One region of the Pseudomonas helleri genome, then DNA from elsewhere that is predicted to be linked to it. Evidence: riboswitches for the same ligand, from Rfam matches in the RefSeq annotation. Region 1 holds a riboswitch; the other holds the start of a gene.
What was found. Region 1 has a riboswitch for cobalamin ahead of ACJJU9_RS12720 (class I SAM-dependent methyltransferase). Riboswitches for the same ligand answer to the same signal wherever they lie in the genome.
Positions count from the first base shown of each region.

Region 2: it holds a riboswitch for cobalamin, as region 1 does, so the genes downstream of both, cobW (cobalamin biosynthesis protein CobW) here and ACJJU9_RS12720 (class I SAM-dependent methyltransferase) in region 1, are expected to answer to the same signal.

Region 1 covers NZ_CP174501.1:2,832,869-2,837,619, reverse strand. Annotated here, with positions in the region: gene ACJJU9_RS12725 (TonB-dependent receptor) at 1-1,739, opposite strand, end outside; gene ACJJU9_RS12720 (class I SAM-dependent methyltransferase) at 1,773-2,549, opposite strand; cobalamin riboswitch at 2,661-2,864, opposite strand; gene ACJJU9_RS12715 (PaaI family thioesterase) at 3,042-3,539, opposite strand; gene ACJJU9_RS12710 (sigma-54-dependent Fis family transcriptional regulator) at 3,660-4,751, shown strand, end outside.
Region 2 covers NZ_CP174501.1:2,656,948-2,661,698, forward strand. Annotated here, with positions in the region: gene cobF (precorrin-6A synthase (deacetylating)) at 95-856, shown strand; gene ACJJU9_RS12035 (glycosyltransferase) at 851-2,155, opposite strand; cobalamin riboswitch at 2,281-2,480, shown strand; gene cobW (cobalamin biosynthesis protein CobW) at 2,574-3,644, shown strand; gene cobN (cobaltochelatase subunit CobN) at 3,648-4,751, shown strand, end outside.

The DNA.
Region 1 (4,751 bases):
GGCGCTGCGCCTTTGTCGTCCATGTCGAAGTTCCACACCGCATTGGTGTTGAGCCGCAGGATGCGTTCGTCACCGAGGGCCAGGGCGCTGGCCAGATCGTATTGCCATTGCGCTTCAAGGCCACGGATCACCGCGTCGCCGTCGCCATTGACGTATTGGCTGATGCTCTTGGTCACCGGCTGCGTGGTGATGCGGTCCTGAATGCGGTTCTGGAATAGCGCCAGGTCAAAGAACTGGTTGGCATTGGTCAGGGTCACGCCGGTTTCGAATTGCAGGCTGGTTTCGGGCTTGAGGTTGGCGTTGCCCAGCGTCTGTGTGCCACTGATGGTGGTGAAGTCTGCTGCCAGCTCGCCTGCCAGCGGCGCACGGAACCCGGTCGAAACGCCTACCCGCAGCTTGACCCCCGGCATGGCCTCGTAGGCGCCGCCTAGGCTGTAGGTGACTTTGTCGAAGTCTCGGGTTTTCTCGTCCAGCAGCGGCATGTAGTCGGTCTTGACCGTGCTCGACTGGCCATAGCTGTAGCGCGCACCCGCGCGCAGGGTCAGGCGGTCGTCCATCATCCGCTGCACGACTTCGGCGTACAGCGCCGCGCTCAGGTCATCGGAGTTGATGTCGTAGGGCGCCACCTGACTGCTGGTAGAACCGTTGACGGCAATACGGAAGCGATCGTTGCGCAGCTTGCTCTTTTCCAGGTCCAGGCCCACCAACAGATCAGTGCTTGGCGTCAGTAAAAACTGCGGCGTCAGCTTGATACCGTAAGCCTCAAGACGACGCTCGATGTGGTCTTTGCTGAATCCCGGGCTGCCATTGCCCAGCACCGGCGAACCCCAGTGCAAATCGTCAATGTCACGGAAGGCATAAGCCTGCGAAGACCAGTTCAGCCACTCGGTGGGTTTGGCGACCCAATCGAGCTCTACCGACTGGTTGTAGCGATTGTCGTAGTTGCCATAGTTCCACTGCGAACCGCGAAAGCCCGCGTCATAGATGCCGTCTGAACGCACGGTCAGGTCGAGGCGCTGGTCTTCTGACAGCTCGTACCCCAGCGCCAACAGGCCGCCACGACGTTTCCACGAGGTGTTTTTCTGGGTGCCATCGGCGCTGTGGTAGTCATTGCGCCGACCGTTGTCCAGGCCCAGGTAGTAATCCAGCGGGCCCGAACTGCCACTTTGGTACACGCTGCCCTGTGCCAGCCCCCACGAACCGCCTTGCAACGTTGCGCCACCGCCTTGGGTGTTGCGGCCATTGCGGGTGATGATATTAATCACCCCGCCAATCGCCTGGCTGCCGTAAATGACCGAGGCCGGACCGCGAATCACTTCAATGCGCGCCACTTGCGCTGGCGACAGCTTGGAAATATTCGCCGTACCTGCGCGGCGGCCGTTGACCAGTACCGTTACCTGGCTGCGGTAATCGCGGCCCTGGCCATCAGTGTTGCCGCCACGGATGTTGATCGAGGTCTGGCCCGGCGTCCATTCACTGAAAAAGCCCACGGCGTTCTCGGCCAGCAAATCGGTAAGGTTGCGTGCCGAGGAGCGCTCGATCTGATCACTGTCGATGACCTGCACGGTGCTGGTGACATCCTTGAGCGACTCACCGGCGCGCGGTGCGCTGACCAGGGTTGAGTCCATGTGCAGGACCGACGGGTTTTCTGCGGCAAAGGCCGCAAGACTGACACCGAGCCAAAGCGGCACGGCTGCGCTGAACGAATGGCGCAGGGGGGCGTTGCACAGGTTGAGCATGGAGAAGTCCGAAGGCATTTTTATAGGAGTTATTTACGCGTGCCAGATCAAGCTGGCCGCCCGTTTCGGGGCACTGGCAAGCCAACCCCCTGGCACTTTTTGCAGGTTGTCTTGCAGGTGGCGTTCAAGCAGCCCTTGCGCCGCGCCATCCAGGGCGCCGAGTTTTTCCATAAAGTGCATCAAGGCCGCATACGGTGAGGCAAACAGCGTGCTGAAGGCCCAGTCGGTGAAATGGATCTGGTCGGGTTGCCAGCGATCCGGCAACTCAGCCAGCGTCAGTTGGTAGCCGGGGGTCATGTCACTGCGGTGCAGTTGCGGCGGCAAGAAGCCGGACAGGCAATAGGTGCGCGGGCCTTCCTGCGCGGGCTGGTTCCACACCAGGGTGCGCGTGGCCAGCGGCCGAACCTGCTGAACAAACGCCAGGGCCTGGCCGTCTGCCACCGGGATATTCGCGCACAACACGGTTGTGGTCGGGGTGAGCGGCAAATTTGGCAAGTCCTGCCAAAGGCCGTTGTGCAGGCTCAGTTCAACACTGGGTGCCTGGGCTGCCAGTTGCTCAATGCTGCTACGCATAAAGGCGTTGGGCTCAACCACCGTCCACTGCCCACAGGGCATCAGCAAGTGGCGACCGAGAATCCCCGAGCCGGCGCCAATATCCAGCAATTGCTGTTGCGGGCCGAGCAGCTCGAGCAAGCGACCGCCCACGCGCTCCACATAGTTGGAGGCGGCCAGATGCTCGGCATAAAACGCAGCCTCACGGTCGGGCCAGACAAAAGGGGTAGTAGCGGACAGTCGGGTTGCAGGGGTCATGGAGGCGCCGTCAGATAGAACCAAAACGGGCACTCAGGGGAACTCACGCAGAAAAATGACGGGCAGGGAGGGACTTTGCGCGCGCCAAGGCCTGCATCCGCCCACCGCGGAGTGCCATATGTTGGATCAGGCCGGTCTCCGGGCTCACGAGGGTCATGAAACATTCGCCTTCCCATGCCAAAGCACAGTGGCTACTTGAATATTTCGCTCGCATACCGTTGCGGGGGCAGCGCCGGATTGGCCTGAAAAGGCGTACCGGCTTCCCGTTTCACCCTGGGCGCGATGGCCAAGGACACCTGAAACAGGCGCGCATCTGACCATTGGTCACCCGATGCGTCAACCATGAACATGAATAATAATTCATGAATACACAGCCTGTAGGAGCGAGCTTGCCTCGCGATCTTTTGATGTTTTAAAAGATCGCGAGGCAAGCTCGCTCCTACAGATATTTATATAAATCAGATAGATAGAAATTAAATTTAAGGTAAAGAGTTAACTGCGATCGTGAGCCTTATCCGCCAGTTTCCCGGCATCGACCCGCACAAACACCGAATCCCCGACCGCCGTCAGCACGTCCCCGGCATACACCTCGCAGATCACCCGGCTCTTGCGTCCGACGTCACCCTCAACCCAGGCCCGCAGGGTCAGAGGGACGCCCATCGGGGTGGGTTTGATGAACTTGATGCCCAGGTTGCCGGTGACGCAATTGATCCTCGGCAAGCTCTCTGGCTGGCGATCTTCCGCGCGGTAGTGATACGCCATCACCGTCCAGTTCGAGTGGCAATCCACCAACATCGCAATCAACCCGCCGTACACCAGGTCAGGCCAGCCGCAATAACGCGCATCCGGCAAATGTTCCGCTACAACGTGAACACCGTCTTCATGCCAGTAGCTCTTGATGTGCAGGCCATGGGGATTGTTGCTGCCACAGCCATAGCAAACGCCTTCAGGCGCAGCGGTGTCTTGCAAGGAAGGGGAGATGTGGTGCATACCGTGATCGTCCTTTACTGGATTTCAAATCTTGCCATTCCCCTTACGTTAACGTAAAGATTGGTAACAGTGCGCAGATCTAAAATAAAAATCGCAAAGCTCACTGCTGTGGAGCGCCTGATGACTCTTACAAAAACACTTCAGCCCAAGCCCCTTCGCGAAGTTCGCCTGGCCCGGGAAAAACTGCACCTCGAAGGTCTGGTGCCCAGTGGCGTGTTGCGTGCCGAAATCGACGCCTCATGGCGCCGCAGCCTCAACCACGGTGTGCCCGTGAGTGGCCAGCATGAACTGAGCCTGCAAACCACTGCGAGCCTTGACCTGTTATTGGCCAACAACCAGTTACTGATCGACGCGGCCATGCCGGCCATTGATTACTTGAACCAGCGTCAGGGCAAGGATGGCTTGATCATTCTGGCCAACGCCGACGCCACCATTCTGGCCGTAGAGGGCCGCGCCGACCGCCTCAAAGGCAGCGGGGTGCCGGACATTACCCTCGGCGCCTGCTGGAGCGAAGCCGCACGCGGCACCAACGCGCTGGGCACCACGCTGGTCGAAGGCCGACCCATGTTGATCGATTGTGGCGAGCACTATCTGGATCGGCTGAGCCGTTTTTCCTGCACCTCAGTGCCGATTCATTGCCCGCAAGGCGACATCCTCGGCGTGCTCGACCTGACCCGCGAAGGGCCGCTCGGTCGCGTGCACGACAGCACCGCGTTACTGGGCATGGCTGTCAGCCAGATTGAAAGCCGGGTGTTTAATACCAGCTATTCGGAGCACATCGTGCTGGCCTTCCACAGCCGTCGCCAGTACCTGGAGTCCCCGTGGCAAGGCCTGTTGGCGGTCAGCCTGAGCGGGCAGATCCTCGCGGCCAGTGGCCAGGCCTGCCAATTGTTGCGCACTGAACGCTCGGTGCTGGTAGGGCAACGTTGCGAAGCGTTCCTCGGGCTCGATGGCCTGCAACTGCTGGCTCGTCTGCAACAAGGCGCCCTGGGCAGCCTGCAAACCGCCCAGGGCGAATTCTTCTACAAAACCCTGCGTGCGCCACAACGTTTGCCGAATGTGCTGACGGCGCCACGCACGGCGCCGAAAACCACGCCGCCCGCGCCTGATCTGGAGGCGCTGGCCGGTAGCAACGCCCGTTACGCCCGGGCCTTGCTCATGGCGCGCCAGGGCCTGGCGAATGAGCTGCCGGTGTTGCTGCTGGGGGAAACC
Region 2 (4,751 bases), 180 kb from region 1:
GGGCGATCATGCCGCCTTATCTAAATTCCTACCAGCTACGGTTATTACTCCGTCGCAATCGAGGCGACGTTCTGTACGCATAGGGCCTGGTTCAATGAAAACACTGTTACTGATCGGCATCGGCGCGGGTGACCCGGAGCACATCACCGTCCAGGCGATTAACGCCCTTAACCGCGCATCGGTGTTTTTTGTGCTGGACAAGGGCCAGACCACTGAAGATCTGGTGCGCCTGCGTCTGGAAATCTGCGAACGCTATATCCGCGAACCCGCGTACCGCGTGGTACAGGTCAGTGATCCGCAGCGTGATAGCTCAACGCCTTCCTACACCCAGGGCGTGGAAGACTGGCATGAGCAGCGCGCCGAAGTGTTCCAGCGCCTGATTGAAGATGAACTGGCCGAGGGCGAGTCGGGGGCGTTTCTGTTATGGGGCGAGCCGGGGTTGTATGACAGTACGCTGCGTATTCTTGAGCGGGTGCGGGCGAATGGCTGCACCGGCTTCGACTACGAAGTGATCCCCGGCATCAGCAGTGTGCAGGCATTGGCGGCGCGCCATCGCGTGCCCTTGAACGGTATTGGCCAGCCGATACGTATCACCACCGGGCGACGACTGACCGCCGCAGACCTGGACAACGTGGTGGTGATGCTCGATGCCCACTGCGCGTTTCAGGCGTTTACCCAGGAAAACCTCGATATCTATTGGGGCGCTTACCTGGGCACCGCCGATGAAATCCTGATTGCCGGCAAGCTCGCTGACGTTTGCGAGCAGATCAAACACACCCGTGAAGCGGCGAGGCAGCGCAAAGGCTGGATCATGGACACTTACTTGCTGCGCCGGTGCCTTGCACCCGAATTATGAGGTGAGTGGCCTGGCGCTGTTTTTCGCCTCGATCCACTGCGACATGTATTGCGTACTTTTATGCTGATGATGACGCAGCATGGCGCCGGTGAAGTTGTTGCGCCGATGCAGCTCAAGCCCGGCGCGGCACGCGTTGATTCGTTGCACCAGCGCCGGGCCATGGTCGCTTTGCAGGTAGCGCGCCTGGAGCAGTGCCTGGCCGTTTTGCTGGGCGTTCTGCCAGGCCTGCGGGTTTTGATACAGCTCAAGCGCGGCGGCAGCAATGGCACTGGCGCTCTGTTCAATGGCCCCGGCCCACGGCATGTCACCGTGCATGCCTTCGGCGCCGATCGGGGTCGTCACGTTGGGCGTACCGCACAGCATGGCGTCGGCAATTTTGCCTTTGATCCCGGCGCCAAAGCGCAGCGGCGCGAGGCAGATGCGGGCGCTGCTCATTACGGCCAGCGCGTCTTCGGCCCAGTTCAACACGTGAAAACCTTGCTTGGGGTTATGCAAGGCCGTGGCTTTGGGCGGTGTGTAGGCACCGTAGATATGCAACTGGGCATCGGGCAACTGCTGGCGGATCAGCGGCCAGACCTGAGTTTTCATCCATAGCACCGCGTCCCAGTTGGGCGCATGGCGAAAGTTGCCAATGCTCAAGAAGTGCTGGCGTTGCTCAAACGGCACGAACTCGGTCGGCACCTTGTCAACCATCAGCGGGCACCAGTGCAACAAGGCGGCGGGCACGTGGAATTGCTCGACCAGCAGATCAATCTCGTATTCAGAAATCATCAGGTTCAGGTCGCTGCGATAGATGGCGGCAATTTCTCGCTGCGCCAAATCGGCATCGGCCATGTGTTCGAAGGTCTGCACGGGCGAGGGCGCAAACAGGCGACTGAAGTCATCCTGCTCGGGATGATCCTTTAAGTGAGCCTTGAGTTGCAGATGGCGAGCATCACGCAGGCTTTGCAGGTCTGAGGTCTCCAGCACCCGCAGGGCATTCGGACAGTGTTTTTCGACACGCCAGCCGAACTGTTCCTCCATCATGAAGCGGTCAAACAGCACGATATCCGGGGCCAGTTCACTGATAAAGGCATCAAAGCTGCTGTTATTCAGCTCGATAGCAACCTCAGCAATGCCCAGGGCCGCCAGATCAGCCTTGTGTTCGCCAATCCCGGCGGGGCTGCTGAAGGTGATGTGCCAGCCTTCCTGCAAGAAGCTCTCGATGATTTGCATCATATGCCCGCCCGCCGCCGAGGAGCGTGGCTCGGGCCACACGTAGCCAATGATCAGAACGTGGGTAGGGCGGGGCAACGACATGAGCAGATCCTTGGAACCGGGGGCGGCTGAAAAAAGGCGGCAATTGTCGCGCAGTCAGGTACGTATGACCAACTCGATTGTGGGCGTGGATAGTCGCTCAACATTGACCTGTTACAAAGCACTGCGTAGCCTTGCACCTTCGAGGTTCTTCGCCACGCGAAGCTAAGACGGGAACGCGGTATGCCGCGGCTGCCCCCGCAACTGTAAACGGTCAATAACCCTGCCAGGCCACTGCTGATTCAGCGGGAAGGCGCAGGGCAGAGGTCAGCCGCTGGCGGACTTCCAGCCGTGAGCCAGGAGACCTGCCTCGTACCAGATTCTTACTTCAACCGGGCGGGGTGATCCGGTGGCGAAGAGTAACCGCACACACCGGGCGGTTCTCGTCCCGTATGCCCGCCGCTTTGCCAAAGGGCATCCGATGAAAACACTGGCCAAAACCCCCGTCACTATCGTTACCGGCTTTCTCGGCTCGGGCAAAACCACCTTGCTGCGCCATATGCTGGACAACGCTCAAGGTCGTCGCATTGCCGTGATCGTCAACGAGTTCGGCGAGCTGGGCATCGACGGTGAAATCCTCAAGCAATGCTCCATCGGCTGCACCGAAGAAGAAGCCAACGGCCGCGTGTACGAGCTGGCCAACGGCTGCCTGTGCTGCACCGTGCAGGAAGAGTTCTTCCCGGTCATGCGCGAACTGGTTGCCCGTCGCGGCGACATCGACCACATCCTCATCGAAACCTCGGGCCTGGCCTTGCCAAAACCGTTGGTTCAAGCCTTCCAGTGGCCAGAAATCCGCAGCGCCTGCACCGTTGACGCGGTCATCACCGTGGTTGACAGCCCGGCCGTTGCCCGTGGCACCTTCGCCGCCTTCCCGGACCAGGTCGACGCACAGCGCAAACTCGACCCCAACCTGGACCACGAATCGCCATTGCACGAACTGTTTGCTGATCAACTGGCCAGTGCAGACTTGGTGATCCTCAACAAAACCGACCTGATTAACCCCGAAGACCTGGCCAAAGTTCGTGCAGAAGTCGCTGAAGAACTGCCACCGGCGGTAAAAATCATCGAAGCCAGCAGCGGTCGCCTGCCGCTAGACGTGCTGCTGGGCCTGGGCGCCGGTTCTGAAGACCATATCGACAGCCGCCACAGCCATCACGACCATCACCACGATGGCGATGATGACCACGACGATCACGACCACGACGCCTTTGACTCGATCTCCATCGAGCTGCCACAAGCAGAAGAGCGCCTGCTGCTTGACGCACTCACGGATCTGGTCGTCAAGCACGGCATTCTGCGGGTTAAGGGCTTTGCTGCCATTCCTGGCAAACCGATGCGTTTGCTGATCCAGGGCGTGGGCACGCGTTTTGACAAGCACTTCGACCGCGCCTGGCGCAGCGACGAAGCACGCACCACCAAACTGGTGCTGATCGGTCAGGACCTGGACGCAGCCTTGCTTGAGTCCACACTGCGTACAGCGTTGGGCGCTTAAACCATGCATTTGCTCAGGACCCAGCCCGGTGGCTTTGTATCGGACGACAACATTGCCGACCTAGGCCAGACCCCCGCCGAGCTGGTGATCCTGTGCAGCGGTGATTCAAGCCTTGCACTGCTCGCGGACGCCGCGCAGCAGTTGCCTGAAGATTATCCAAGCCTGCGTCTGGCTAACCCGATGCAGGTGCAAAACCACGGCTCGGTCGATCTGTATGTCGATCAGGTGCTGCAACACGCCAAAGTGATTCTGCTGTCATTGCACGGCGGCATTGGTTACTGGCGCTATGGCATCGAGCGGTTGATGCAGTTGGCCGAACGCGGCGTGACGTTGATTCTGGTGCCGGGCGATGACCGGCCCGATCCGGAGCTCAGCGCGTTGAGCACCGTACCCCCCGAACACGCCGAGCGCCTGTGGCACTTTTTACGCCAGGGCGGGCGGACAAACGCGTTGCAACTCTATCGTTGCCTGGCCAGTCTGTGGCTGGAGCGCGATTATCCGTGGGGCGAGCCACAAACCTTGCCGCGTACGGCCATCTACCACCCGCAGCACGGCAGCGCCGAACTTGCTCACTGGCAAGCCGATTGGCAAGCCGGGCAGCCGGTAGCGGCATTGCTGTTCTATCGCTCGCACTTGCAGGCGGCCAATACCGCATTTGTCGATGTGTTTTGCCAGCGCTTACAGGCGGCCGGGCTAAACCCTTTGCCGATGGCGGTGGCCAGCCTTAAAGAGCCGGGCTGTCTGGCGGTGGTACAAGATCTGCTCGATGAGGTTGATGCCGGGGTCATTTTGAATACCACCGGTTTTGCTCAATCCAGCCCGGAAGCGCCGCATCTGCGGCCGTTCCGGCGCAATATTCCGGTGATCCAGGCGATTTGCGCTCAAGACAATGAACCCGGCTGGCGCGACAGTGAACAAGGCCTGGGCCCGCGTGATTTGGCGATGCACATTGCCTTGCCCGAGCTGGATGGGCGAATCATCAGCCGCCCTATCAGCTTCAAAGACCTGGCCTGGCGCAGTGAGCGCAGCCAGTCAGACGTGGTGTGCTACCGCGCACAACCCGAGCGTATGGACTTTGTTGCCGAGCTGGCACGGCGCTGGGTTGAA